2 regions of the Fructilactobacillus sanfranciscensis genome follow, and region 2 is predicted to be linked to the other one. Evidence: riboswitches for the same ligand, from Rfam matches in the RefSeq annotation. Region 2 holds a riboswitch; the other holds the start of a gene.
What was found. Region 2 has a riboswitch for lysine ahead of lysA (diaminopimelate decarboxylase). Riboswitches for the same ligand answer to the same signal wherever they lie in the genome.

Region 1 (15,258 bases), 250 kb from region 2:
TCGATAATCAATTAAAAAAACTGATAGTTTACATGACTTTTTGTGGTTTGGTACGATATCTTCAACTTGAAATTAGTAATTTTAAAATAATATTCAGCGAGTTTTCGATTTAGTGCAAAGGAAAACCATTATTTAAAATGAAGGCAGTCAGGTTTTAACTAATTTAATATAATTCTTAATGCGCATTAAGAGATAGAGGTATCAAGTGTGAGCTTGATACAAAAATAAGTTGGAACAGTGTTAAAGACGCCCTTGTACGAATAGTACAAGGGCGTCTTTTTTGATTGATTAGGGGGAAATTATGTACGACTTTTCTAAACAAGATCCAGAAATTTGGAACGCCATGCAACAAGAAACGAGCCGACAAGAAAATGTAATTGAATTGATTGCTTCTGAAAACATTGCCTCTCCCGCTGTTCGCGCAGTACAAAGTTCAGCTTTGACCAATAAGTATGCAGTCGGTTATCCTGGTAAACGTGTTTACACTGGAAACGAAGCGATTGATAAAATTGATAACATTACCCAAGATCGGGCCAAAAAATTATTTCATGCTGAATATGCTAATGTTTTTCCTCATTCTGGAACGCAGGCTAATCAAGCAGTTTACAATGCCTTTTTAAAACCTGGAGATACAATTTTAGCGATGAGTGAACACGCCGGAGGTCACTTTACGCACGGTCAACCGCATAATTTTTCCGGACAATTATATCAAGCTCACTTCTATGGTGTGGATCCTAAGACTGAATTACTAGATTATGAGGCAATTCGCAAACAAGCGTTAGCAGTTAAACCCAAATTAATTATTGCTGGAGCTTCAGCCTATAGTCATGTCATTGATTGGCATAAATTTAGAGAGATTGCGGATGAAATGGGTGCCATTTTGATGGTTGATATAGCGCATATTGCTGGGTTAGTTGCAGGTGGTGCTCATCCGAATCCAGTTCCAGAAGCGGATGTTGTGACTTCAACGACGCACAAAACGTTGCGTGGCCCACGTGGTGGAATGATTCTAGCAAAATCTAAGTATGCTGACAAATTAGACGAAGCTGTTTTTCCAGCTTCCCAAAGTGGTTCCTTGGAACAAATTGTGGCTGCCAAAGGAATCGCTTATGGTGAAGCCTTACGACCAGAATTTAAAGTTTACATTCAAAACGTGGTAAAAAATGCTAAGTCCATGGGTGATGTCTTTCTTGCCTCAGATAAAATTAGACTAGTTTCTGGTGGCGTAGAAAATCACGAAATGACCCTTGATTTAAATCAAACTGAATTAACTGATGAGCAAGCGGCTGAATTATTGTATACAGTGGGAATTGCTACCAACAAAGAGTTACTACCGTTAGAAAACGGCAACACGATGGAAGAAATTCGAGTTGGAACACCAACTATTACAACCCGTGGCTTTGATGAAAATGAAGCACGTCAAGTTGCTGAACAAATTGTGGCTGTTTTAGAAGACCCAACTAACCCTGAAATTCAAGAACATGCACGCAAAGTAGTTAGACAATTAACCACTAAGCATCCTGCAGAAAAATAAAAAAGATTTCACCATTTGGTGAAATCTTTTTTGCTAATTCGTTAATTTTCAGTTGGCACATCTTGCACGATTTGAATTAATAATTCAACCGCTTTTTTCATTGTTTGAAGGGAAATATATTCAAAACGGCCGTGCATGTTTTCGGGACCAGCAAAAATGTTAGGAGTGGGCGTACATAAGAAGGAAATCTTAGAACCGTCTGTTCCACCACGAACGGGGAAAATGTTGGGTGTAATTCCTACTTTTTGCATGGCAGTTTTGACTAATTCAACTGGCGTTAAATCGTCCTTTAAGACTTCTCCCATGTTGTAGTATTGATCAAAAATGTTAATTTCAACGAGTTCAGCTCCATATTTTTGGTTGAATTCATCCGCTAAGTTTTTGATAAAGGCTTTTCGACTTTCAAAATTAGCGTGATCAAAGTCTCTAATGATGTAACTTAAATCAGCAGAATCGGGGGTTCCTGCCATATCAGTTAGCATGTAGAAACCATCGCGACCATCTGTTTTTTCGGGACGTTCCGCAATGGGTAAAGCTTCATGGAAATCCATGGCCAGTTGGGCAGCATTGACCATCACATCTTTAGCTTCGGCGGGATGCACGTTGGTTCCATTAAAATGGACCGTAGCAGCAGCGGCGTTAAAGGTTTCGTATTGGAGTTCGCCCAATGATCCACCATCAACGGTATAAGCTAAATCAGCACCAAAGTCTTTGGTATTAAAATGATCAGCTCCAGTTCCAATTTCTTCATCAGGACCAAAAGCGACCACGATGTCACCATGTTTGATTTCAGGGTGAGCAATCAAATATTGGAGAGTCTCCATGATTTCAGAGACACCGGCTTTATCATCGGCACCCAATAAAGTTGATCCATCTGTGGTAATTAGAGTTTGCCCCGCATACTTTGTTAAACTAGGAAAAGTGTGGGGATCTAAATTGTATTTACCAGCTTGATCAAGTGCAATCACAGAATGACCATCGTAATTTTCAACTACTTGGGGTTGAATGTTTTCAGAATTGAATTCAGCGGTATCAACGTGGGCAATGAAACCAACTTTAGCACGTGTTTGGTCATCATTAGCTGGTAAATCAGCAAATACGTAACCATCTTTGCCAGTCCGGACATTATGCATACCCATCGATTTTAATTCTTGACTTAAATCTTTTAAAAAGGCGACTTCTTTTGGATTAGAAGGAACGGTCTTTGAAGCAGGATTGGAACGGGTGTTAACTTTGACATAGCGTAAAAAACGCTCTAATAAATCTTCACCCATAATTCTTACTCCTTAAATAGTTTATTTTATATCATAATCTATTTTGACTAATTAGGCATTCTTTTAGTACGGAAAGTTAGTTTAGCTTATAATATAGATAAATGAATAAAGGAGAATGATCATGAAACTTAATATTGAAATTACTGACGGACAAATGGCCGTTACTGGACCATTTAATGTTGAAACGGATGACGGTCGGGAAGAATTTGTTAACTTTTGGAAACAATTTATCACTCAACAAGTAAAGAAGATTATGGATAACATTGGGGATAAAGAGTTTTCTGTGATTGTTGCTAAAGCTGATAACGTTCAACTTGGTGCCTTACCTGCCAAAGTTAATTTGGATATCGAATTAGATGCAAAAAAAGATGATAAAGACGAAACTAAGACCAAAATAACAATTGGGGCTGTAACTGTTTCACCTGACTTAGATGACGCTAAATTTCTCTTCTTATTAGGCTATGTTGACGCCGCCATTACTAAAAAATAAAGCGATAAAATTAAAAATCAGTCAGCCATTGTGGCCGACTGATTTTTTGGTTTTTATAAATGAAAAATAATTCCTAAAAGAAAACTGAAAATTAAAAGGACAAACGTAGTGATATAAACGTAAGTAAAATCTTTTTCTTTATAAAAGGAATAAATTGAAACGACGACTCGTAATACGGGGGTTAAAATTAAAGCAAAAATTCCAAGCATCATGACTGAGTATGGTTTGAGTTGAATTAATCCTTCCCAAATTTGGCGAAATGATTTAGCATAATAACCCTTAGGATATCCGAGTCCACCTTTTAAAATAAAGAGTAACAATCCAGCAATCATAATAGCTGCAGAAATCAGTACACCCCATCGTAGAATATTTCCAATCGTGATTTCAACTCGTTTAATTTCGTTTTTATTGGCGTTTGGCATTAGATGGTCACCCCAAATCCTTTCAAAATCATTTGTAGTCCTAAATAAAGCAAGATGGGAATGAAAATCATCCGTAACATCCGAACGGGCATGATTTGCATAACCCGTGAACCGACGGCTGCTCCGACAATAATGCCTAAGGCCATCGGAACGGCAATTTGCGGTAGAATCGAACCGTTAAAGAAATAAATGGTGGCACTCGCCGCCGCGGTCACTCCCATCATTAAATTACTGGTAGAGCTAGAAGGTTTAAGCGGCATCTTCATGAAGGTATCCATCGCAATCACTTTAAAAGCTCCGGAACCAATCCCAAGTAACCCACTGGCAATTCCTGCTCCAAACATGATTGTAATTCCAGAGGGGACGTTAGTTACTTTGTAGTCGACTTGCTTATGTAAATTTTTATCATAGTAAGAACCGTTTAATTTTAATTTTTTGGCAATTGAATCATCACTATCAGCGTTGGTTGGGACTTGTTTACCCCAAAGCTTTCGGACCATATTGGCACCAGAAAAGAAGAGTAGGAGACCAAACAACAAGTAGAGAAAAACGGGACGAATTACACCAGTTAATAATGCTCCCATGATGGCTCCAATTGACGTGGCAATTTCTAAAAACATGGCAACTCGTAGGTTTAAAACGTTATCTTTTAAATAGGCAATCGTGGCTCCCGAACTGGTAGCAATGACGGCAATGATACTGGCTCCAATGGCATATTTAATATCTAAGCCAAATCCAAGCGTTAACACAGGCGTGATTATCATTCCCCCTCCAATTCCAAGAATTGAACCCAATACCCCGACAGCAATTCCAACGATTAGCATAATCATAATACTATTAAGCATAGCAAGTCCTCGCTTTTTTGTAGTTTACTTTAATTTTACGCCAAAGCTTAGGTTTTTGCTTAGGGAAAAAGTTTTAAAAAACAATATGGTATACTAACAGTATAATATTGGAGGCATAAGTATGATTATTAAAAAGGACCCTAGTCGTCCCTATAAGTTAACCGTTTCATTGATTATTACGGTTTTGTTAGCCATTTCCGTTAAAATGAAATTTGGCTTTATCGACTTTTTAGATACAGTCATGATTGGTGGGGTTCAACACGGCCAATCAGGTTTTGAAGATAAATTATTTACGATAATTAGTTTTTTGGCTAGTCCCAAAATGGATATTGTGTGGATAATTCTGTTGGCATTCTTTTTATGGGGATGTCGATATAAAATTCCTGCATTCTGGGCTTTATGTTTACTGTTTGGTGGAGATGCTTTTGGAACCATTGTGAAACACATTGTTGCACGTCCTCGTCCAAGCTTACATTTAGCCGCAGATGATGGTTATAGTTTTCCAAGTGGCCACGTTTTAGGAACTTTCTTAGTAGTTAGTGTAATTTGGATTGTATTAGTTCCAGTACTTAAGAATAGTACGAATGCATGGATGATTAAAACCCTTCTTGGATTATGGCTTTTCTTAGTAATGGTTTCTCGTGTTTACTTAAATGCTCATTTTCCTACAGATGTAATTGGAGGAGCATTCTTTGCTTATACTTGGCTCCAAATTGCTGAATATCTTTATCTTTGGGTTGCCCCAAAACTTAAAGAGTTTAAATTATTCCATAATAGTTTGGATTAGAATAGTTTGGATTAGAAAAAGGTTTGAAATCAATTGATTTCAAACCTTTTTGCTTACGATAAATCTGCTTTTTGCGACTCTACATATTCTAAAAAACGTTTGCTAGCAATTGATAAATTAGCTGGATCTTGATAGGCAAGGCTAATTGAATGGTTTAAGGCTGGAGTTGTTGGGATTCCTTTGATGGCAAAGGGGCAGTTGGTTAACATCAATTCTGAAACAAAACTGACTCCTAATCCAGCTTCCACCATGGCCATGACAGTATAATCATCTTGAATTTTATCTCTAATCGCGGGGTAAATGTCTAAACAATTAAAAGCTTCCAAAACACTACTATGAGAGCCCGCGGGGATCAAAATGATGTTATCAAATGTTTTATAAATTTCAGTCATACTAACATTATTTGCTTTTGCAAGTGGGTGATTAGCAGGAACAATGGCAAGTAATTGCTCAATTTTCAAAGGACTTGTTTTGAAACCATTTGTATATGGGGGTTTTAAGAAACCAAGATCCACTTTTCCAGAGCGGATGTCTTCACGAATCTCGTCATAGTCTCCTTGATATAAGGTGAAGTGAATGTTTGGGTGCAATCTTTCAAAACCGCGAATCAAACCAGGTAACCAATAACGTGACAAACTATTGATCGCCCCAATTTTAACAATGCCGGTTTCTAGACCATTAATTTGATCGGCAATTACTTTAGTATCGGTATATTGGCGTAAAATATTTTGAAAATGAGGATATAATTTTTGACCAGCAGGAGTTAACGAAGCTCCAGTTCGCGAGCGTTTCAAAATTTTAACGTTAAATTCTGTTTCTAGGCTAGCTATTATTGTAGTTTTCGTAATTTTAGGGGCTTTCTACATTAAAACAAGTAATTATGTGCCATTTTATCCCAAACAATTTCATGGAAGTCCGTTTGGTATGGGTGGAATCTCAACTGCTACAGCCACCGTTTTCTTTGCTTTTATCGGGTTCGATGCTTTGGCAGCTAATTCAGCGGAAACCATTGATCCAAAGAAAAATGTGGTACGGGGAATTTTAGGAACTGTGATTATTGCCGTAATTCTTTATGTTGCGTTCTCACTGGTATTGGTTGGAATGGTTCATTACACGGACTTGAACGTTGATGATCCAGCAGCATATGCTTTGCATACGATTGGACTTGACTCATGGAATAAACTAATTACCATTGGGGCGTTGTTTGGTATTTTTACTGCAATGGTTACCATGTTCTTCGGTGGATCACGTTTGGTTTATGCCTTGGGACGTGACGGTTTGTTGTCAGAAAAAATGGGTAAAATTAACGATAAATATAAAGTACCACGCAATGCGATTGTGGTGGCCACGATTATCCAAGCAATCTTTGCCGTCTTGGTGCCACTAGAACAACTAGCTTCCTTGATTAATGCCGGGACATTGTTAGCCTTTGCTTGCATCTCGTTTGGGGTCATTCCATTGCGTCGCCGAAAAGATATCAAAAACGATGGTTTTAAAATGCCATGGTATCCATATCTTCCGATTGCGGCTGCTTTAATGAGTATTTACTTCATTATCATGTTGCCAGATATGACTAAAGTTTCAGTTGGAATCTGGTTGGTAATTGGTTTGGTAACTTACTTTGTCTATGGAATTCGTCATTCTAAATTACAACAACGACAAAAATAAAAAATAACTCATCCTAATCTATAGGGTGAGTTATTTTCTATTTGTTTGATATAAACTTTATTTTACTGTAATATTTATAAAAAAGATGCGGTGTAATTTGCATAAAAACTAATTACATATTAAAAATCATATAGGAGTGATGCACATGCCATACAAATCAAAGCGCAACATGCGGAATCTCACCACCGAAGAAAAATCAGCCAAACGTTTATTCAAAACGAAAAAGGGCTGGATGAATAGCACGAAAATTTGGGGAGTAACAGTTGCTGGAATTGCCTTTTCATCATTTTTAGTAGCTAATGTCGGCTTAGTTAATCCTGTCTCAGCTGATGTAGTAACTCAGTCACAAACCCAAGTGACTAATAATGCCGTTGCTGTACCTGAAGCGCAAGCAGATCAAATAAAAGCACAATCTGCAAAAGATGACGCTCAAACAAAATCAGACCAAGCGAATCAAGCAGTTCAAACTGCACAAGCTGATGTCACAGCCAAAACTCAAGCTGTAGATTCAGCCCAAAAGGTTGCTGATGAAGCACCAACTCACATTGCACAAGCACAAACTGATGTTGATAACCAAACACCCGTTGCCAATGAAGCTCAAGCTAAGGCAGATAACACGCAAACTGCTGAAAAAGCAGCACAAGCAACTGCAGATACTGCCGATGCTAACTTGGCACAAGTAACTCAAACTGAAAAATCAGCCCAGGCAGCAGTTGACAATAACCAGGCTGACCAAAACAAGGCCAATACTACAATCAGTGATGACCAAAATCAAATTAGCACCGCCAAAAGTCAAGTTGTTGCGGACAAAGCTAAACAAGCTGATAATGCACAAAAAATTGATGACTTAACTAACACGGCTAAAAATGATCAAGCCCAAATCGGTAAAGCAACTGATGAATTGAATTCTTCTAAGCAAACTCAAGCTAAAGCACAAACCGATTATAATAACGCACTAAATCAAAACAATGCTGACAAGTCAGCCGTTCAAGCTGATCAAAACGCCATGAATAATGATTCCGCTCAAAGTACCATTAAATTGCCAGATACTTCTGTTTGGAACGAAGCTAAACCAACTACGCAACAAGGATGGGACGAAAGAACTAAAAAACTCAAACAATGGGATAGCCAAGGTAGTGCATTAAATGAAAATGGATTTGTATTAAATCCAAAAGACTTAATCAATATTGATGTTAATAACTTGACGTCTGAACAAAAATTAGAAATTGATGATTTTTATGGAAATCTAATCAATCAAATTCGTCAACAAGATGGAATGCATCAAGTAGTAGTTGGTGGGCAATCGATGGACAAGTTTGCGGACGAAGTTGCTGCTAACTACGATAAAGACAGCTGGGATATCATGGGAAACAAGGCTGGAGCTGGACATGATGTTTCAGCAATTACCGCAGCCGCAAAGACCGTTGGACTTACAGACAGTCAAGGAAACATTTATGAAGATCTAAGTGCTGGTTACTTAGGTATGGTTTCAAACCCAGGTACTTTAGCTGGATACAAAGAAGCAATTTATGATACTGTAGTTTCAATGTTATTTAAAGATGCATCAGCACATTATGGACATACCATTTCATTATTGGGAGTTAGTGATTGGAAATACGGTTTTACTGATGCAGCGATAAGTATTGATCATATGGGGCAAATTCACTTACTTGGGGCTGATTTATCTAACATTAAGAGTGATTATAACCGGGATACTAAGACTGGATACATGGGTCACACCTCAAACGTAGTTGATCCAGCAAAGTGGTCAAGTGTCGGTTCACATACTCCTGTTTTCGGTAATAACCCTGAATTAGCTAAGCAACTCGCTGCTGATCAAGCTAAAGAAGCACAAAGCGCTCAATTAGTAAATACTACTCAATCAGCACTTAACTCAGCCAACCAGGATGTTGCAACTAAGCAAGCTAAACTTGATAGTTTAAACCTTGCTAATGTGCAACAACAAATCAATGATTTACAAAACGAAAACGATTCATTAGCAAACGATATTAACTTAAACAATAGCAAAGTTGCTTCATTAGAAACAGATATTCAAAACGCTCAAAATAAACTTGCTCAATTACAAGCTCAAGCACCAAAACTTGTATCTGACTTAAACGACGCAAAATCAGCTGTCATTGCTGCTCAAACTGTTGCCGACCAAGCAAATAAAGCCTTAGCAACAGTCAAAGCGAATAACCAAAGCGCTCAAGCTGATGCTAAAGCTCAAGCCGATAAATTAGCCGCATATCAAGCTGTCTTATCACAATATCAAAATGCTGATAAGAACTTACAAACTGCTAAAGACGCCCAAGTTAAAGCAGAACAAGCACTTAAAGACTTACAAGCTAGCCAAGCAACCGCTCACGAAACACTTGAAACTGCTCAAGCAAACCTTGACCAGGCTAACCAAGTTCTAAAAAACGCCTTAGCTAAACAAGCTGTCGATGATGCCGAAAAAGCAGCTCAAGCTGAAAAAGACAAACAAGCAACTCAATTACCAAATTCTAATATGGGTCACAACGGTGAGGTTACTTCAGATCAAACAATTGGTCATAACGGAACTGTTACAACTGGTAGTCCTCTAACAAGCACTTCAACTGACAAAGCAAAAAGTGCATCTGTAGCAGAAACACTTCCACAAACTGGAACTTCTGCAAGTAACTCATTCATGGTTCTTATCGGAATGTTATTATTATCACTTGTTTCAATTTTGGGCTTAGGTAAATTAAACAAAAAACGCAACTAAATTGTAACAACGACAAAAATAAAAAAGTTCTCCTTTTGTGGAGAACTTTTTTACTTATTTAACAATTTCAGCACCAAAGGCTGTTTTCATATGATTTAAAGCGAAAGCTTGATTAGCATCTGTAAAACTAGCTACGGCATTTTCGTGGATAATCACATGATAGCCTAAGTTATAAGCACTAATGGCAGTATGCAAAACACAAATATCACTGGATACTCCCACTAAATGAAGTGTTTTAACATTTCGTTCACGGAGCCGTAAATCTAAATCAATGCCGACAAACGAACTGTAACGCGTTTTGTCCATTAACCAGACGTTTTCGTTTTTCTGATGTTCTTGATACCAAGGTTTTAATTCACCAAACAATTCACGTCCCCAAGTGTTACGTTGATTGTGTGAGGGAAACAATTTGGTTTCAGGATGATATTGGTCGCCCTTGCGATGGACATCTGTCGGTAAAATCACGAATTGATCTGCCGCATAAAACTGGTTGGCTAACTCCAAAATTTTAGGTTCACATGCTTGAGCTGGTTTACCAAGAGTTAGGGCCCCATCGTCTGCAACAAAATCATTAGTATAATCAATAATTAAAAGTGCTTCTTTATCAGACATCATAATCCCCCTTGACTAGTCATCTAGTTAGGTTGATCATACGCTCTTTTAAATAAGGTTGCATTTAGTTTAATAAAATCTTATACTGTGGATACACAAATAAAATATCTAAGAAGAGGAGCGACTATTATCAGTAGTTCTGTGAAGACTAACCAGGTCAGTGAAACAGAACGAAAGGAATCGTCGCCGAAATTAAATGAGTGGTAACCATTTGATTGGGGCTTGATTTAATAAATCAAGCACTGTCGCATTGAGAAATGCGGAGCGCTTTGCAGACTAATGAACGATTGTTTAATTAGGCTCTTCTGGATTAATTTTCAGAAGAGTCTTTTCTATTAGTTTGATGCACTTTCTTGTCTATAGGAGGAGTTTAGTAATGGCTGAAAAGCAAGCAAAAGTTAAGCGTGGCTTAAAGTCACGACATGTTTCAATGATTGCCTTGGGTGGTTGTATTGGAACTGGATTATTTGTTGCCAGTGGGGCAGCAATTCACAATGCAGGACCTGGTGGAGCATTAGTAGCTTACATTTTGATGGGAATCATGGTTTACTTCTTGATGACCAGTTTAGGAGAAATGGCTACTAACTTACCAATTTCTGGATCATTTTCTACATATTCTACTAAGTACGTTGATCCTGCGTTAGGATTTGCGATGGGGTGGAATTACTGGTTTAACTGGGCAATCACTGTGGCGGTTGATATCTCAACTGTTTCATTAGTAATGGCTTTCTGGTTACCCCATGTTCATGCCTGGATTTGGAGTGCAATTGCTTTAGTAATCATTTTCTGCATTAATATTTTGGCTGTTTCAGCGTTTGGGGAAACTGAATTCTGGATGTCATTAATTAAAGTAGTTACGATTTTTGCTTTCCTAGCTGTTGGAGTTTTAACCATCTTTGGAATCATGGGTGGTCATGCTACTGGATTAAGTAACTTTACTTATAAAGCAGCTCCATTTGTGAACGGAATTCCTGGAATTCTAAGTGTCTTCGTGGTTGCAGGGTTCTCTTTCCAAGGGACTGAGTTGGTTGGGATTACAGCTGGTGAAGCTGATGACCCACATCATAGTGTACCTAAAGCTATTCATGAAGTTTTTTGGCGGATTATCTTGTTCTACGTCCTTGCTATTTTCGTAATTGCAGCCGTAATTCCTTATACCAGTCATGATTTGCTAGGTTCATCAGCAACTGATATCGCAATTAGTCCCTTTACCATTGTCTTCAAACGAGCTGGTTTAGCTGCTGCAGCTAGTGTGATGAATGCTGTTATTTTAACATCAGTTATTTCATCTGCTAACTCAGGAATGTATGCCTCAACTAGAATGCTTTATGCAATGGCTGACGAAGGATATGCACCAAAAGTTTTTGGTAAGCTAAGTAAAAGCGGGATTCCCGTTCTTTCTTTACTTGCAACTACTTTAATTGCCTTATTAACCTTCTTAACTAGTTTTGTTGGTCCGCAAATTTATCTTTGGTTAGTTGCTGCTTCAGGATTAACTGGATTTATTGCTTGGTTTGGGATTGCTTTATCTCATTATCGGTTTAGAAAAGCATTTGTTTTACAAGGACACAAGGTTAGCGAATTGAAATATCACGCAACTTGGTTCCCACTTGGACCAATTCTTTGTTTAATTCTTTGTATCATTGTAATTTGTGGCCAAGATGTAGGTGCTTTTGCGAACGGTGACTGGTTCCAAATTGCGGTTACTTATATCAGTGTGCCATTAGTAGTAATCCTTTACGTTGGGTGCAAAATTGTTAAGAAAACTCATATTATTCCGCTTGATAAAATCGATGTTAGCCCAGCTAAAATCGATGGCGAATCAGAAGAAAAATAAATTATTCAAATTAAAATAATCATAAAAATGGTACAATTAGTTTTGCTAGTTGGACCATTTTTTATTAGGGGAGATAATCAAATGATTGTTTTATCAGGAACTATTGGAGCAGGAAAAACATCTTTAACCACCTTATTAGCAGGACATCTAAATGCTCCTGCTTTTTATGAGTCAGTGGACGATAATGAAATTTTGCCATTGTTTTATAAGGATCCTAAAAAATATGCCTTTTTATTACAAATTTATTTTCTAAATAAACGTTTAGATAGCATTAAAGAAGCTAACATCGATAAATATAGTGTTATGGATCGTTCCATTTTTGAAGATTCATTACTTTTCCATTTAAATGCCGATTTAGGTCGTTCAACTGAAACAGAAGTTGATATTTATGATTCTTTGCTACAGAATATGATGGAACCAATTCCTGGAAGTGATTTTCAAAAGAATCCTGATTTATTAATTTACATCAAGGTGTCCTTTGAAACCATGTTGCAAAGAATTAAACGGCGGGGCCGTTCTTTTGAACAAATTGAAAATGATGATAGCCTTTACGATTATTATCGAGAATTAAATCAACGTTACACTAAGTGGTACGCAGATTATGATTTATCACCTAAGATGATGATTGATGGTGACCGCTATGATTTCATGAATGATGATACAGCTCGTGAACAGGTTTTAGCTGATGTTGACCAAAAATTAAAAAAAGTATTGGGATAATTTAGCTTTATATTGTATAATTGAGAAAAATAAAACGAATGCATACCTATAAGTAGATATACAGAGAGATAACGGGGCTGAGAGTTATCATCGAAATTTCCAGTATGCGAAGAGGGCAGTTAATCCTGCACGGCGATTCCGTTACTAATCAATAATTAAGGGCCTATCTCATGATAGGAACTTGGGTGGTACCGCGAAAAAGCAAAGACCTTCGTCCCAATTGACGAGGGTCTTTTTATATACAAGGAGGAAAAAGTTATGCTAGATATGAAAATGATTCGACAAAATGCTGAATGGTTCAAACAAAAAATGGCTGATCGTGGAGTTGATGGTGCAAGCGTTGATCATTTAATGGAATTAGACCAAAAACGGCGTGATTTAATTGTGAAGAGTGAAGCACTTAAAGCTGAAAGAAATGAAGTTTCAGAAGAAATTTCACAACTTAAACGCAATAAAGAGAATGCTGATGCACAAATTAAGCGTATGCGTGAAGTTGGAGCCGAAATCAAACAACTTGATGCTGATTTAGAAACTACTAAGGCTGAACAAGATAACTTGGAAGCCCATCTTCCTAATATCCCTAATGATAAAGTTCCTGTTAGTTTAACTGAAGAAGGTTCAGTTGAACTTCGCAAAGTCGGAACTCCACGTAAGTTTGATTTTGAACCAAAGCCTCATTGGGAAATTGGAGAAAAACTTGATATTTTAGATTTCAAACGCAGTGCAAAAGTTGCTGGAAGTCGTTTTGTCTACTATATTGGTGCTGGATCAATGCTTGAAAGAGCCGTTTATAACTTCTATTTAGATGAAAATGATAAGGCCGGTTATACTGAAATTTTGCCACCTTACATGGTTAACTCGGCTTCAATGTTTGGAACTGGTCAATTCCCTAAATTTAAAGAAAATAAAGCTGGTTTTGAAATTGCAGATAGTGATTTAACGATGATTCCAACTGCCGAAGTACCTTTGGTTAACTTTTATCGTGATGAAGTAATTCCTGCTGAAAAACTTCCCGTTAAGTTTACAGCTTTAACTCCAGCCTTTCGTTCTGAAGCTGGTAGTGCCGGACGTGATACCAAGGGATTAATTCGTCTTCACCAATTTAATAAGGTTGAAATGGTTCAATTTACGAAACCAGAACAATCATGGGATGCTCTAGAAAATATTACTGCTCAAGCTGAATCGTCATTAAAGAAGCTGGGAATTCCTTATCACGTAATTACTTTAACTAGTAGCGATATGAGTTTTACAGCTGCGATGACTCATGATATTGAAGTTTGGATGCCATCACAACACTGTTATCGTGAAATTTCAAGTTGTTCTAACACCACTGATTTTCAAGCTCGTCGTTCTCACATTCAATATCGTGACGAAAATGGTAAGTTGCAATATGTCCACACCTTAAATGGTTCTGGGCTTGCAGTTGGTAGAACTGTGGCTGCAATTTTGGAAAACTTCCAAAATGAAGATGGTACAGTTAATATTCCAGAAGTCCTACAACCATACATGCACGGTAAAACTAAGATTACTAAACAAGATTTATTTTAACTAAACGAAAGAGGTAGCTCATTGAGGTACCTCTTTTATTATGTGAATGTTTACGCTTTAATGTTCGCGTTTTAGCGACCTAACTATTTGTATGTACTTTTATTTTATAAAATCGATATTTTTTTTTGCAAATTACAAAACATTTGCATTTTTGACTTGATAATGTTCATTTTTAACGGTAAAATCTTAAATAATAACTAAATTAAGTACCCAGAGGAGAATGGATATGAAGTTTGGAAAAGTTGTAAAAACCGTGGCAGTAGCCTCAGCAATGCTTGTAATGGCAGTTGGATTAACTGCTTGTGGTAAAAAAAGTGCCGATACTGGCAACTATCAACCTAAAAAAATTAGTTGTTGAATTTAAGCCTGCATCAAATGCCGGATCTGCAGATTCACAAGTGAAACCTTTGGAAAAGTTGCTTACTAAGCAACTCCACATTCCAGTAAAAGTTGTAATGCAAACTGGTGGTAATTCATTAGAGAGCATTTAAAAGAAGCAAAAAATATCGACAAATAGTTAGGGGATAAAATCGTTGGAAAACCAAATAGTTTTAGAGTTTAAACACGTTAATAAAACTTATCAAAGTGGAGTAAAAGGATTAGAAGATATTAATTTTAAAGTTAATCGTGGTGAATTTGTGGCTGTGGTTGGGTTATCAGGTGCTGGTAAAAGTACGATGCTTAACTCAATTAACAAAATGATTGATATTACAGACGGTGAAGTTTTGGTAGATGGCGTTGATATTAGTAAATTAAAGGGGAAAGCCCTTCG
Region 2 (15,258 bases):
ATCCCAATTTGGTTGGGTTTGTTGTAGTAAGGAACGACTACTAAAGCAGCATCAATTCCCGAAATTTGAGCCACTTCTTGGGTGAAATCGATTGTACCTTGCGTACTATTATTTCCCGTTCCCGCAATGATGGGAGCACGACCAGCAACAATTTCAACAAACTTTTGGTAAAGTTCAATTTTTTCAGCATGAGATAACGTTGGAGTTTCTCCAGTGGTTCCCCCAATTAAGAAACCAGTGCCACCTTCTTGCAACAAACGATCAGTTAATTCTGCTAAAGCAGTAAAATTAATTTGATCATGGCAATCAAATGGAGTGACAAGTGCAGTGATAATATCAGCATTATTAAACATGAATTACTCCTTTTCGTTCATTCGATGAGTTAAAAATCCAGTAATGGCAGAAATCCCAGGTTGAATGGCTTTAGTATCTGGCACTAATTGACTGGAATGAAGTTGATGATCTGGATCACCAATTCCTAACCAAAACATGGTTCCCGGAATTTTAGATAATAAATAACCAAAGTCTTCTCCAGTCATTGCCGGTTCAGTTTCTTGATAAGTAACTTCGAAATTTTCTTCCATATAATTGATGAAATCAGCGGTTAGTTTCGGATTGTTTTCAACGGGTAAATAGCCACCTTGATTTAATTTCAAATCAACTTTACATCCGTAGCTAGTTGCAATTCCATTGGTGACCTCTTGTAACCGTTCATCAATGTGTTCAATCATGGTTTGGGTTAAGCCCCGAATCGTGCCCTTTAAATGAGCAGAACCCGAAATCACATTGCGAATTGTTCCCGCTTCAAACTGACCAAAGGTAATGACGCCTCCTTCAATCGGATCGACACTTCGCGAAACAATCGTTTGTACTTGATTAATAAATTGACTAGCAGCCACAATCATATCGTTAGCGAATTGCGGATATGCAGCATGGCCTTGTACTCCAGTGAAATCAACGTCAACTTCCGTGGTTCCAGCAAATAAGGTCCCCATCCGACAACCAATCGTGCCAGCATCCAGTTGCGGATTATCGTGTAATCCATAAAATTCATCCGGACGCCATTGATCAGTAAAGACGCCATCTTCGTAGGCTAATTTCCCTCCATTTTCACTTTCTTCGGCTGGTTGGAAGAAAAACAAGAGGTTGTCTTGTGGTTGATGTTTGGCAAAATAACGTAACGTGCCTAATGCCACTGTCATATGGATGTCGTGCCCACAGGCGTGCATCTTCCCAGGATGTTGCGATGCAAAACTTAATCCCGTTTCTTCATTAGTAGGGAGTGCATCAATGTCGGTTCGATAACCAATCGTGCGTTTGGGACTAGAACCGTGGAATAACACTAGAATCGCAGTTGATAATTCTTCTGGTACTTTGATTTCAGTAAAATCAGTATCAGCAGTAAATTGTTTGATTTGTTTCATTAAATAGTCATGAGTTTCAAATTCGTGTAAAGCTAATTCGGGAATTTGATGTAAGTCTTGATAAATTTTACGTAAATCTTGATCAAGCTCTACCATATTGTCTAACCTCTTAAATCGTCTTCTAATTTAGTCTTATCAATAGTTTGTTGGTTTACGTCTTTGATTTTTTTAGCAGGCATCCCAGCAACGACTGTGTAAGGTTCAACGTCTTTGGTAACGACCGCACCAGCAGCAACGACTGCCCCTTTACCAACATGAACTCCTTCAATCACAACGGCATTTGCACCAACTAATACATCATCGTCAATTCGAACTGGTTCGGCACTAGCTGGTTCAATTACTCCAGCTAAAACGGCACCAGCACCAATATGACAGTGCTTTCCAACTAAGGCACGACCACCAAGCACGGCACCCATATCAATCATTGATGCTTCACCAATTTCAGCACCGATGTTGATTAAAGCTCCCATCATAATCACGGCATCTTTCCCAATTTTAACTTGGTCACGAATTACAGCACCTGGTTCAATTCGGGCATCAATATTTTTGGTGTTCAATAATGGAACAGCTGAGTTTCTGCCATCACTTTCAATTTCAGAAGCTTCGATTTGGTCAGCATGATTAGTTAAGATGGTTTCAACTGCGGCCCAGTCCCCAAAAATCACTCCAGTGTTGCCATTGATGAAAGTCTTAATGGTATCAGGAAAATCAATTTTTGCTAAGTCACCCTTTAAGTAAACTTTAACGGGAGTTTTCTTTTTGGCATTTGAGATGTATTGAATAATTTCGTGAGCGTTTAGTTCAGTCATGTTTTTCTCCTCTTAAATATCTAATTTTTTGTCTAAATGAATTAGGTCAGCGTAAGTTTCTCGTTCAATTGCAATTTGTGATTTACCATTTTCCACAAATACTACTGCTGGACGGGGGTTGAGATTATAATTGGAAGCCATTGAATAACCGTAAGCACCAGTAGCAAGCACGGCGATTACGTCACCAGGATGTAAAACAGGAAGTTCGATATCTTTAATCAAAATATCTCCCGATTCACAGTATTTTCCAGCGATGGTTACTAATTCAACGTTGTCATCATGGACATCGTTTGCCACCACAGCATCGTAATAAGCGCCGTATAAAGCGGGACGGATGTTATCACCCATTCCTCCATCAACAGCAACGTACTTTCTGATTTCAGGAATATCCTTACTTGATCCAGCGGTGTAAAGAGTGGTTCCTGCTGGCCCAGCAATTGAACGACCTGGTTCAATCCACACAGCAGGAAGTGGTAAATTGCGACTTTCCGTTTCGTGACGTAAAGTGGTTAAAATTTGTTGCACAAAATCTTCTGGACGAATGGGATGATCAGCATCTGTATACTTAATTCCGAATCCCCCACCAACGTTGATGATTGAAGGCATGTAGCCAAAATCATCATTCCAGTGTTGCATTAACTTAACTAATTTTTCGGTTTCAATCTTAAAACCATCCGTTTCAAAGATTTGCGAACCAATATGAGAATGGACTCCCACTAAGTTCATGTTAGGTTCCTTTAAAACTTGTTGTAAAACTTCATCAGCTTGGCCAGTTAAGATATCAAAACCAAATTTACTATCTTGTTGACCGGTTTGGATAAATTCATGAGTATGAGCGGATACAGCTGGCGAAACTCGTAACATAACATCAATCGTTTCGTTTTTTGTAGCTAAAACTTCACTCAATAATTGAATTTCATAGAAATTATCTAAAATGATTACCCCAACATGATTGTCAACGGCCATTTCAAGTTCTTCACGAGACTTGTTATTTCCGTGAAAACTAATGTGATCCATTGGGAAACCAGCTTTAATAGCAGTATAAAGTTCACCACCAGAAACGACATCCGCATGAGCATTTTCCTGTGCTAAAACTTGGTACATGGCAATACAAGCAAAGGCTTTGCTGGCATAACTAACCGCGTAGTCAATGTCATTTTCCCTAAAAACACGTTGGAATGCATGAATCTGACTTCTAACTTTACTAATGTCATAAACCTGTAAGGCTGTCCCATATTGAGCTGCTAAATCAGTAGCCAGGATGCCACCAATCATTAATTGATTATCTTGAACTTCATTGCTATCCAACATTTATGGATCCTCCAGTTTTTATTAAATCGAATTTAAAAACAAAAAAGAGTCTATTTCACGAAAGCTCCGCAAAAATAGACTCTTTTAAAACATTTTCAGAATCGATTATATATAGCTCCCCGGAAATAATTCCGACAGTCCATAGCTTATTCAACTATGTCCCAGCTTGCTAAGTTCCATTTAACTTAGTGCTTCGGCAAATAACCCTTTCGCTTGTTTCATCGTCTAATGGTAACTCCCCAAACTAATCTTATTATTTGCGACCTCTATTTGATTTATTAAAGCATAACGAATTCAGTTACTTTCGTCAATACTTTTCCCAGATTTAATGAATCATTCGTAAATTTCTTTATTTCTATATACTAAGCAAGATAATTGTCGTATTTTATTCCCCCAAAGGTTGCCGAGTTGTTAAAATAGTGATAATTTCTGAATAACAAATTTACGAGGTGAATTAAATGAAAGTTGTAAAATTTGGTGGTAGCTCCTTAGCTGATGCAGACCATTTTGAACAAATTATTAAAATTATTAAAAGTGATCCCGAACGAAAAGCAGTTGTCGTCTCAGCTCCTGGAACTCGTTTTAAAGGCGACATAAAAGTAACTGATCTCTTAATCAAATATGCAAATCAATTCCTTAATCACGAACCTTTTGAAAATACGCAAACAGAAATTATTAAACGTTATCAAGCAATTGCTGACCACTTTCAGTTACCTGAAAATGTCATGGAAAGAATTGCAACTACAATTCAATCCTTACCATTGCAAACCTACTCTGATGATGAATTTTTAATGGCCGGATTTAAGGCGCAAGGTGAGTATCTAAACGCCTTCCTATTGACCGCTGTATTAAATAAAATTGGTATGCCAACCCAGTTTATGGATCCAAAAGAAGTGGGCTTTTTAGTGAGCGATAATGCGCAAGATGCTCATGTTTTAGATGCTACCTATGCTAACTTAGCGCAATTTCGTAATCCCGAGCAACACTTAGTTTTTCCTGGTTTTTTTGGTTTTACTGAAACAGGTCAAATTGCAACTTTTTCCCGTGGTGGTTCTGACATTACTGGATCGATTGTGGCTAAAGGGCTAGACGCTGATGTCTACGAAAACTTTACTGATGTAGATGCCATTTATTCGGTGGATCCACGAATGGTTCAAAACCCAAAAAGCATTAAAGTCATGACGTATCGTGAAATGCGAGAATTATCATACGCCGGATTCTCTGTTTTTCATGATGAAGCAATTTTACCTGCAATTGAAGCTCAAATTCCTATCAACGTTCGCAATACTAATCATCCCGACTTACCAGGAACGATGATTGTGCCCGAAAGAACTTTCAAGCCAACTGGTTTAGTAACTGGGGTTGCTAGTTCAAAACGATTTGCAGCTCTCTACTTACATCGTTACTTGTTAAATAAAGAAACTGGTTTTACCCTAAAATTATTGCAAATTTTATATAAATACAATATTTCTTACGAACACATGCCTTCCGGGATTGATGATTTAACTATCATTTTTGATAAACGTCAATTTACACCTGAACTAATCGAACAAATGTGTGCTGAAATTCAAGAGGTCTTGAATCCTGATCAATTGGAATGGATTAACGATTATGCCATCATTATGATTGTGGGAGAGGGAATGCAAAAAAGTCCCCACACCATTGAAGATATTATCCGTCCACTTAGTGATCACGAAATTAAAATTCACATGATTAACCAAGGGGCTTCCAAAATTGCAATTATGTTAGGAACTAATGAATCTGATGCCGAACAAGCGGTAAAATTAGTGTATCAACACTTCTTTGATAATAATCGAATTATCGATTAGAAAGGTCTACATTTATGACAAAATTACTTAAGGTCCATGGATCCGAAAACACCTTTTTTCTCTTTGACTTAACTCAATTTGAACAACAACCAACTTTTGCAGAAATTTCTAAATTAGCAGTATCGATGAAGGCCGGTGATAATCCCGATTTAAACAATATCGACGGGATTTTAGTCGTTCAAGATTCTGACCATCAAGATTGTTTAGGGAAAATGACAGTGGTTAATGCTGATGGAAGTTTAGCGTCAATGTGTGGAAATGGCTTGCGAACCGTCACCCGTTATTTAGCCGAAAAATTTGGCAAAACCAAGTTTAAAGTGGAAACGCAAGATGCCGATTTAGACGTGGAAAAAGAAGCCGATTTAGCGGACCAAGTCCCTGCTTATGGAGTCCAAATTTCACCAGTCCGGTTTGACCACAACGATTTTCCCTTTGAAAAACTAGGGACCGACGAAATTCACGACCAAATGTTACCGCAATTAGATGATCGCTTAAGTTTTACAGCAATTGCATTACCGAATCCTCATTTAATTAGTTTTGTGTCGGATGCAGTTTTAAAAACCGATAAATTAAAAAGATTGGGAACTTATTTGAACGGAGAAAATCCGTATTTTACTGACGGAGTAAACGTTAACTTTGCTAACATCCTAGCTCCTGATACCCTCTTCGTGCGCACTTTTGAACGTGGTGTGGGATTCACAAATGCCTGTGGAACTGGAATGACTTCGACTAGTTTAGCCTACGCTTTAAACCATTATGAAGGTGATTTTGATCGTATTATTACGGTTTACAATCCTGGTGGCATGGTTAAGGTTCATGTCCAAAAAACGGGGAATGATTTACAGCTTCAATTAATTGCAAACGCTACTGAACTAGGTACTTTCACAATTGATGCAAAAGATTTATTTGACCATCATTTTGCCGCAGGAACTTACCAACCAACTGATGAAGAAGCCCATTATCAAGAATGGATTAAAAGTTTAAACTAATTTAAACAACTTACTAAAAGAAAGTGGTATACTAATAGTATATTAATTAAAGGATGGCATGATGATGACTAAAATTAACGTAATCTTAGGTAGCGTGCGAGAACCTTCTATGGGAAATCGCTTATTTACTTATTTAAAAAACAATCGGCTTGAATTGGAAGCCGAAAATGGGATTCAATTAACCTTTATCAAGGTTGGAGATTATCAATTGAAACCTTATAATCAACCAATACCTCCATTAGCAACCCCTGAATACCCCAACAACTTGCCAGAAAATGCCAAGCAATGGGTCAACGATGTTTCTGATGCGGACGGAGTTTTAATCTTAGCTCCTGAATATGACTACTCCATTCCAGGTGCTTTAAAAACAGCCTTGGATTATTTAGCAAAGGGTATGGACGGCAAACCAGTTCAAGTCATTAGCTACTCAATGGGAAAAGTTGGCGGATTATTAGGTATGATGGCTTTATTACCCGTTTTCCAAGTTCTCAATATGATTACTTTGAACCATAATTTACAACTTGCTAACATTCAAAAAGTATTTGCTGAAGACGGTAACTTTATTCCAGAATTGGCAGAATCTGAACAAGTTTATTATCGTAACCGAATTGCACAAATCATTAAAAATATTTCACATTATTCTGAATTACTAAAATAACTCTGCTAAATCACAGAGTTATTTTTGGTGTGTTAAACTATTATTAATAGTTGCAAATAGAACAAGAAAAAAAAGGATTTACATGATGAAAAAAGTAAAATTAGCTTTACTAGTTGTTTGTTTAAGCATCGTCGCTTCGTTATTCTTTTTAACAGGGACGACTTCTGCTAATCAAAAAACTAATTTACTAAATCCTAGTTATACTAAGTTGAATGGCAAAAAAGTGGTCGATTGGAAGAAACCAACCGCTAAGAAATACGTTGATTTAACTAACGTTCCTGCTAAAGATTTAAAAATTGTGGTTAATCAAAAGCACCAAACGGTGAATATTTATAAAAATAACAAATTAGTTGAACAATTCCTTTGTTCAACTGGAAAACGTACAAAAGAAACTGCTACTCCAGTTGGAATATTTGCAATTGAACCAGAACACGGAACGTGGTTCTACAACGCTAAACCTGACGTTGCTGAAGGCGCACGAAACTTCGTAAGTTTTAAAGATCACGGAGTTTATCTCTTCCACTCAGTCGTAATGAACCAAGATAACCAACCAATTATGAGTCGTCAAGGTCGCCTTGGTCACCCTAATTCACACGGTTGTGTCCAAATGAGTTTGCCTGATAACGTTTACTTCTACAACACTTTCTCACAACCTGACAAAGTGGGAACCAAAGTTGTGATTGAACCATTTAGTAAATAATATTGATTAACAAAAAGAACTCGATAATGACGTTATCAGCTGATGTTTCCTTGCGGAATATACTTCTGATAACGCCTTTTTTGTATGCTAATTAACAATCAATAAAGTAGAAAAACTGCTGATGAATTAAAAATAAGCAAACAGTCCAAATATAATTAAATATATATATATGATTCAAAGATATCTAAATCACTAGAGTTGGAACAGATTTGAGATTAATTCTGAAGGACTTAAAGTGCTGGAAAGCTTTGACAAAGAAAATTACCAAAAACGTCAAGATAAAAACGACAATGTTGTCAATAAGCAAATGCTTGACATTTTAGCTGAACAATTAAGGGTTAAAGATCAACAAATTGCAGAACTAAATAAAGCATTAGATCAGCAGCAACAGCTATCATTGATAACTACCCAAGAGAATCGACAATTAAAAGAAAAGGTCAATGAACTTGGTGGATATTTAAATTCTGATAATAGGGAAGTTGATAAAACAAAAGAACCCACACAAGTTCATAAAGAACAGGTAGGGTTCTGGGGTAGATTATTTGATAAGCACTAAACATACAATTTTTGTAAATTATCAAAAAGCATAATAAAGCAAAAGACACCCAAATGGGTGCCTTTTGTTCTACTTTCGTTGGCTACAAATCGCAACAACGATTAATAGCTATGCAAATCAGTGAGATTTCCATGACGTTGTACCTCCTTTCGACAGGAGTTGTAACCATTAAACGCTGACTGGGCGTTTTAAGTTACTAAATTATTGTATCATTTAACTTAATCATTTATAATTACCTTAGTGAGATTTCCATGTTGTTTACCTCTTATAGGAGACAACGGAATTAGTCGTTTGACCACGACTAAAAAATTTAAGGGTACCCTCTTAACGGGTACTCTTTTTTATTTTTCATTAATTTAAGGCAATAAAAAAGTTCGCCAACTACGACGAACCTAATTTATGATAATTTTTTCCAATCGACCAATACCATTGCTAAGCTAATTAAAATTAAAACTAAACAAAGATTGAAATTATTACTGAGAGTGTTATTATAAACTTTAAAGAAATTGGCTTTAACTGGTTCAGAGAAACCACAAGCTTTACCCAGATGATTGTATAATAATATACTTTTATTCAGAGTGATTTTGTGTGACCTGAACCAGGCCATTATAAAATCACTTTTTTATTTGGAGGTAGTTTTCATGCATTTTTCGAAGTTTACGAAGTACCAAAAAGGTGTTTCACTTTCAACCGGATTGAGTTTCATCCTTGAAAGAATGGACGCTGCTTTTATGGGATTGGCGTTAGCATCAATCATTGCAACATTACATATTTCAAAAGCACAAGGTGGTTTAATTCCAGCCATTACCGCTGTTGGTTCATTAGTTGGTGGAATTGGATTCGGTATTTTAGCCGACAAATTTGGTCGAGTTAGAACGCTTAGTTGGTCAATCTTTATTTATGCATTTGGAACTGCCGGAATGGGTTTCACTAATTCATTTACTCTTCTTCTAATTTTCCGAATCATTATTGGACTAGGAACTAGTGGTGAGTATGGAATTGCTTTAACCATGCTTAGTGAAGCTTTCCAAAAGAAATACATGGGACGAATTTCAGCAACTGCAGGAGTCGCTGGCCAAGTTGGAGCAATTATTGCCTCATTACTAGCTGCCGTTGTTCTTCCTGACTGGCATCTCCTCTTCTTTATTGGAATTATTCCAGTTATTTTAGCTGCTTACATCCGTTTCAGACTTCCTGAAAGTAAGACTTTTAACGATAATAAAATTGAAGATAAAAAAGATAAAAAAGTTAAATTAGGTGACGTTTGGTCATTATTTGCTACACCTGCCGAAGCCTTCTTATCAATCAGAATTGTGATCATGTTCTTAATTCACATTGCTGGTTATGGTACTGTAATGAACTGGCTTCCAACGATTGCACAAGAACGAATGCATGTTGACGTTGCTAAATCATCTCTTTGGATGGTATTCACAATCGTCGGAATGGCATTAGGAATGTCAGTTTTTGGTTACCTTCAAGATAAATATGGGAGTCGGATAGCTTTCGGGATTTTCTTAGTTGGATCGGCTATCTCCGTTTTCTTCTTAATTATGGCAACTAACCCAATTGAATTCGTGATTGCTGGTGCAATTGTTGGTTTCTTAACAGACGGAATGTACAGTGGTTATGGTGCAATTGTCAGCAACCTTTATCCTAGTAAGAATCGAGCAACTGCTAACAACACGATTATGTCAGTTGCCAAAACAATTGGAACTTTCTCTCCCGTACTAGTTGGATACATTATGGATGTATCCACGGTTACAACTGTGGTAATCTTTATGAGTATCTGTTACTTAATCAGTTTTGTCGTTATGATGTCAATTAAACAATTGAAGAAGGATCACCCACGTTATGTCGAAGACAATTAAAATTTTATCAACCAGTGATGTCCATGGTTTTGTTTATCCAACTGATTTTAGTAGTCGGGATAATCGAACTGAATTAGGTTTATTAAAAGCTGGAAGTTACATTAAACAAACGAAAGAAAATGCTAAAGACGATGAAACTGTCGTGGCCATTGAAAATGGTGACTTGATTCAAGGATCACCACTAACTAGTTATTTAGCCGATCATTCTGATCATCAATCTTTCTTGAGTTTGATTACTCGAAAAATTGGGTACGATGCTGGAATATTAGGTAACCATGAGTTTAACTATGGCTTTAATTACATTAAAAATAGTGAAGCAGACCGAAATTATCCAATTTTAGCGGCCAATATTGATGGTGCCATCGCTGCTGGCATTGCTGACCAACCTTATCAAATTATTGAAAAAAATGGGATTAAAATTGCAATTCTTGGGTTAACCACTGCTTTTATTCCGAATTGGGAACTCGCGAAAAACATCCCTGGTTTAACGTTTAACTCCATTTTGCCAATTGCTAAACAATTAGTCCCTGAACTACGTAAACAAGCTGACGTGGTCATTGTTAGCTATCATGGTGGCATTGAGGCTGATCCAGAGACTGGTGAGCCAACGGAAAAATATACTGTAGAAAATGAAGGGGCTCGTTTATTAAACGAAGTTCCCGGAATTGACGCACTTGTTACCGGACACCAACATCGAGAATTAGCTACTAAAATCAACGGTGTCCCACTAACTCAACCAGGTCTACATGGAACCAATGTTGGTGAAATTACGCTTCAACTTGATAACGATAATCATGTCATATCTAGTGAGAGTCAATTAATTGACACAGCTCCCATTAAAATTGACCCTGATTTAATGCCTAACCCAGAATTGGAAGAAACGGTACAAGACTGGCTTGATCAACCAATGGGAACCGTTACTGGTGCAGATATGCGGATTACTAGTCCGATGGAAGCGCGCTTGCATGGTCATCCTTATTTAGAATTAATCAATCAGGTCCAAATGGATGCCTTAGGTGCAGACATTGCTAGTACAGCCCTCTTTAACGATGATTTAGATGGCTACGGTCGCAATGTTTCTATGCGAGAAATCATTAATAATTATCCTTATCCCAATCTAGCATTCTTAGAAAAAGTAACTGGAAAAGATTTAAAAGCTGCCTTAGAACGTTGTGCTAGTTTCTTTACATTGCAAAATGGTGAAATTGGCATCAGTACAGAATTCACGAAGCCTAAATTGCAAATGTTCAATTATGATTTTTATAGTGGGATTGACTACGAATTTGATTTAACGAAGCCAGTTGGTCATCGAGTTACGAAACTAATTTATCATGATAAACCAGTTACAGATGATCAAAGTTTGTTAGTAGCAATGAATAATTATCGTGGAATTGGTGGTGGTGAGTATTCGATGTTTGGTAGTGATAAACTAGTTAAACAAACTAGCGATAGCATTCAAAACTTAACGATTGAATACCTTAAGCATCATGACCCCTATCAAGCTATTCAACCAAATAATTTAACTATAAAAAAATAATGAGCTAGCTGAGAAATCAGCTAACTCATTTTTATTATGCAGTTTTTTTAGATTTAAGCTCTTTTACATAAGCAGCGGCTTTATCATGATTAAATTCATGTTCAGATGTTCCAATTACCACTGTGGCAAGTGAATTACCAACAACGTTTACAACCGTTCTAGCCATATCAACGAATCGATCAATTCCAGCAATAAAAGTTAATCCGGCCATTGGCACCCCAATTGTCGAAACAGTTGCTAAAAGAACCACGAAAGATGCTCCTGGAACTCCAGCCATTCCCTTAGAAGTGATCATTAAAACCACAACTAAGGTGATTTGTTGACCAATTGAAAGATGAATTCCATAGGCTTGCGCCAAGAAAATGGCAGCAATTGATTGGTAGATAGCTGAACCATCTAAGTTAAAGGTATAGCCAGTCGGAATTACAAAAGAAACGATTGAGGGATTAACCCCAAATTTATCCATTTTTTCCATCATCTTTGGCATTACAGCCTCAGAACTAGCAGTTGAGAATGAAAGGACAATTTCATTTTTCATAACAAGTAATAAGTTGAAAAGGCTAAAATGACAAAGTTTTGCAACAATTCCCATAACCACAAAAACGAAGAAAATCATAGTTGCGTAAACAGTAATAACAAAATAACTGAGCGGAAGGAGCACTTTCACACCTAGTTCAGCTAAAGTTAATCCAATTAAGGCGCAAACACCAATTGGTGCAAGGTGCATGACCCAGTTAGTAATTTTAAACATTACTTGCGAAACTGAATCTAAGAAGTCGACAATAATTTGACCCTTTTCACCAATGGCAGCAGTTCCTAATCCAAAGAAGACTGAGAATACAATGACTGGCATCATATCACCCTTAGAGATGGAGCCAAAAATGTTAGTTGGAATTAGAGCAATCAACGTTGACCAAAGGGACTCATTTTGTGAATGCTTTGCGGTCGAAACGTATGAGCTAATATCCATAGATGAATGCATTTGATGCACATCAATAAACGTTCCAGGATGAAAAATATTGGCTACGACTAACCCTAAGATAATTGCTATTGTAGTCATAATTTCAAAGTACAACAGTGTTTTTCCACCAATACGGCCAACTTTTTTAATATCACCCATACTGGCAATTCCAGCTGTCAAACAAGAAACCACAATTGGTAATACAATCATTTGGATTAAACCAATGAACATAGTTCCGATACTTTGCATAGCTGTAATTGCCGGTTTGTTATGATAACAAACTAATCCTAAAATAATCCCCAAAATTAATCCAGCAACAATTTGCCAACCTAACGTGAATTTAAACTTCTTTTTCATCATGGCCCACCCTTTTATGTAATTGCATCGATTATACAATAAAATAAAGTTTTTAACAAAGTCAAAAAATTAACTCAAATATTTAAAACAACAAAAAAGAGGTTCTACAATATCTGTTGTTGGTAATAGATTTTCATCTATTACTGATGACAGATTTTTTATTTATGGCTAGAATAAAAAAGCGGACATTTCCTGTCCGTTCATCCAAGTCAACCACCACGAAGATTTTTCAGAAAGAAGGAAATGCCCTATGTGTAATGATACTACAAAATTATTATTAGGAATAGCTGACGAGAACCTAAAAATTACTGACGGTGAAACTGGAGAAGACGGGGTTATTCGCTTAACTGGCCACTTGGATTACACGCCGAAGGCTTGTCCCAAGTGCGGGATTATCAATGATCAAAAGATTATTAACTACGGCTGGCGCAATACCACTATCAGATTCTCGAAGGTTCTGAGCAACACCGTCATCTTAGCCTTAAAGCGCCGCTATTTCCACTGTAAAGAATGTCACGGCAACTTTCTTGCACAAACAGTGACAGTTCCGAAACACTGTACAATTTCAAACACCAGCCGCAAAGAATGCCTAGAGAAGCTCGGTGAACCGGTCTCTTTGAAGCACATTGCCAATGAAGTATCGGCATCAGATTCATTTGTGGGCCGCCAGTTAATGCGCGCTGAACGAGACTTTCAAACCAATTGGCACTATTTACCAGAGATCATCTTAATGGATGAGGTGAAGAGTACCAAGAGCGCTACTGGTACCATGAGCTTTGAGTTCATGAATGGCGAAACCCATGAATTAATCGACTTACTCCCTTATCGAACCATCAATAAACTAGAGAAGTATTTTTACCGCTTCGATCAAGCTGCCCGAGAAAACGTCAAAATTATTGTGACTGATATGAATTATACCTACCCCAAGCTTGTGCAGACCGTGTTCCCCAATGCCATGGTGGTCATGGACAAGTTTCATATTATCAACGCCCTAAATCGGGCGTTTAACAAAACCAGAATCAAGGTGATGAAGAAGTTTACCCCGTCTTCTCGCGAATTTCACGCCCTTAAGCGCTACTGGAAGCTGTTGTTAGTACCAACTGAACAGCTTAACTTTGAACAATTCAAAAAGTGGACTAATTTTCCTTACTGGATGGCTGCCACCGATGTTGTCCATCAGCTGTTATCGTTGGATTCAGAACTAGAACAAACTTATCAAGTCTTAAACAGCGTCCGGTCAGCTGTCCAACATCAAGATTGGCATAACTACAATGCGGCATTTTGGAATAACAAAACGTATTCTGAAGAAATGAAGAACACGATTAAAACACTTGAAAGCCATCATGATGAGATTCGTAACACCTTTACCACACACTATTCAAATGGTCCTTTGGAAGGTTCTAATAATAAAATCAAGGCGATCAAACGAGCCAGTTTTGGCTATCGCAGCTTCTGGAGGTTTAGAACTCGAGTACTATACGTTTTCAAAATCAAAACAAAAAGAGCCCTAATCACGAAGTGATTAGAACTCGAAATATGGATTCACCAACAACAGTTGACGAAGAGCCAAAAAAGACGTTCGCCATAACGGTGAGCGTCTCTTTTTTTAATTGCGTGGCAACGTCCTATCCTCGCAGGGGGCGATCCCCCAACTACTTTTGGCGTGCTGAAGCTTAACTTCTGTGTTCGGCATGGGAACAGGTGTATCCTTCAGGCTATCGCCACCACACTATTTTTTGTGAGAACTTTGTTCTCTCAAAACTAGACAATATCATTTTCTTCCGATTAACTTCCATTGTATCTTCATTCTACTTGGTTAAGTCCTCGACTGATTAGTATTAGTCCGCTTCACGTATCACTACGCTTCCACTTCTAACCTATCTACCTGATCATCTTTCAGGAGTCTTACTTCCATATAGGAATGGGAAATCTCATCTTGAGGCGAGTTTCACACTTAGATGCTTTCAGCGTTTATCTCATCCATACATAGCTACTCAGCAATGCGCCTGGCGGCGCAACTGATACACCAGCGGTATGTCCATCCCGGTCCTCTCGTACTAGGGACAGCTCCTCTCAAATTTCCTGCGCCCGCGACGGATAGGGACCGAACTGTCTCACGACGTTCTGAACCCAGCTCGCGTACCGCTTTAATGGGCGAACAGCCCAACCCTTGGGACCAACTACAGCCCCAGGATGCGATGAGCCGACATCGAGGTGCCAAACCTCCCCGTCGATGTGAACTCTTGGGGGAGATAAGCC

Region 1: linked by a shared signal. The riboswitch ahead of PY770_RS06050 (amino acid permease) and the one ahead of lysA (diaminopimelate decarboxylase) in region 2 are both predicted to bind lysine.

Annotation. Positions count from the first base shown of each region.
Region 1 is NZ_CP118925.1:1,153,857-1,169,114, reverse strand. It holds gene PY770_RS06105 (hypothetical protein) at 1-7, shown strand, start outside; gene PY770_RS06100 (serine hydroxymethyltransferase) at 302-1,534, shown strand; gene pepT (peptidase T) at 1,576-2,808, opposite strand; gene PY770_RS06090 (hypothetical protein) at 2,930-3,298, shown strand; gene PY770_RS06085 (DUF1634 domain-containing protein) at 3,352-3,720, opposite strand; gene PY770_RS06080 (sulfite exporter TauE/SafE family protein) at 3,720-4,565, opposite strand; gene PY770_RS06075 (phosphatase PAP2 family protein) at 4,687-5,352, shown strand; gene PY770_RS06070 (LysR substrate-binding domain-containing protein) at 5,406-6,146, opposite strand; partial or broken gene PY770_RS06065 (APC family permease) at 6,166-7,020, shown strand; gene PY770_RS06060 (SEC10/PgrA surface exclusion domain-containing protein) at 7,166-9,769, shown strand; gene PY770_RS06055 (cysteine hydrolase family protein) at 9,824-10,381, opposite strand; lysine riboswitch at 10,487-10,659, shown strand; gene PY770_RS06050 (amino acid permease) at 10,758-12,218, shown strand; gene PY770_RS06045 (deoxynucleoside kinase) at 12,300-12,938, shown strand; gene serS (serine--tRNA ligase) at 13,197-14,486, shown strand; gene PY770_RS06035 (hypothetical protein) at 14,713-14,844, shown strand; gene phnC (phosphonate ABC transporter ATP-binding protein) at 15,020-15,258, shown strand, end outside.
Region 2 is NZ_CP118925.1:44,578-59,835, reverse strand. It holds gene dapA (4-hydroxy-tetrahydrodipicolinate synthase) at 1-353, opposite strand, end outside; gene PY770_RS00240 (N-acetyldiaminopimelate deacetylase) at 357-1,520, opposite strand; gene dapD (2,3,4,5-tetrahydropyridine-2,6-dicarboxylate N-acetyltransferase) at 1,526-2,233, opposite strand; gene lysA (diaminopimelate decarboxylase) at 2,246-3,544, opposite strand; lysine riboswitch at 3,649-3,821, opposite strand; gene PY770_RS00225 (aspartate kinase) at 4,003-5,373, shown strand; gene dapF (diaminopimelate epimerase) at 5,388-6,362, shown strand; gene PY770_RS00215 (NADPH-dependent FMN reductase) at 6,421-7,020, shown strand; gene PY770_RS00210 (L,D-transpeptidase) at 7,103-7,720, shown strand; gene PY770_RS00205 (DUF536 domain-containing protein) at 7,956-8,276, shown strand; gene PY770_RS00200 (MFS transporter) at 8,855-10,144, shown strand; gene PY770_RS00195 (bifunctional metallophosphatase/5'-nucleotidase) at 10,128-11,681, shown strand; gene PY770_RS00190 (cation:dicarboxylate symporter family transporter) at 11,716-13,002, opposite strand; gene PY770_RS00185 (ISL3 family transposase) at 13,250-14,521, shown strand; rRNA gene rrf (5S ribosomal RNA) at 14,612-14,728, opposite strand; rRNA gene PY770_RS00175 (23S ribosomal RNA) at 14,812-15,258, opposite strand, start outside.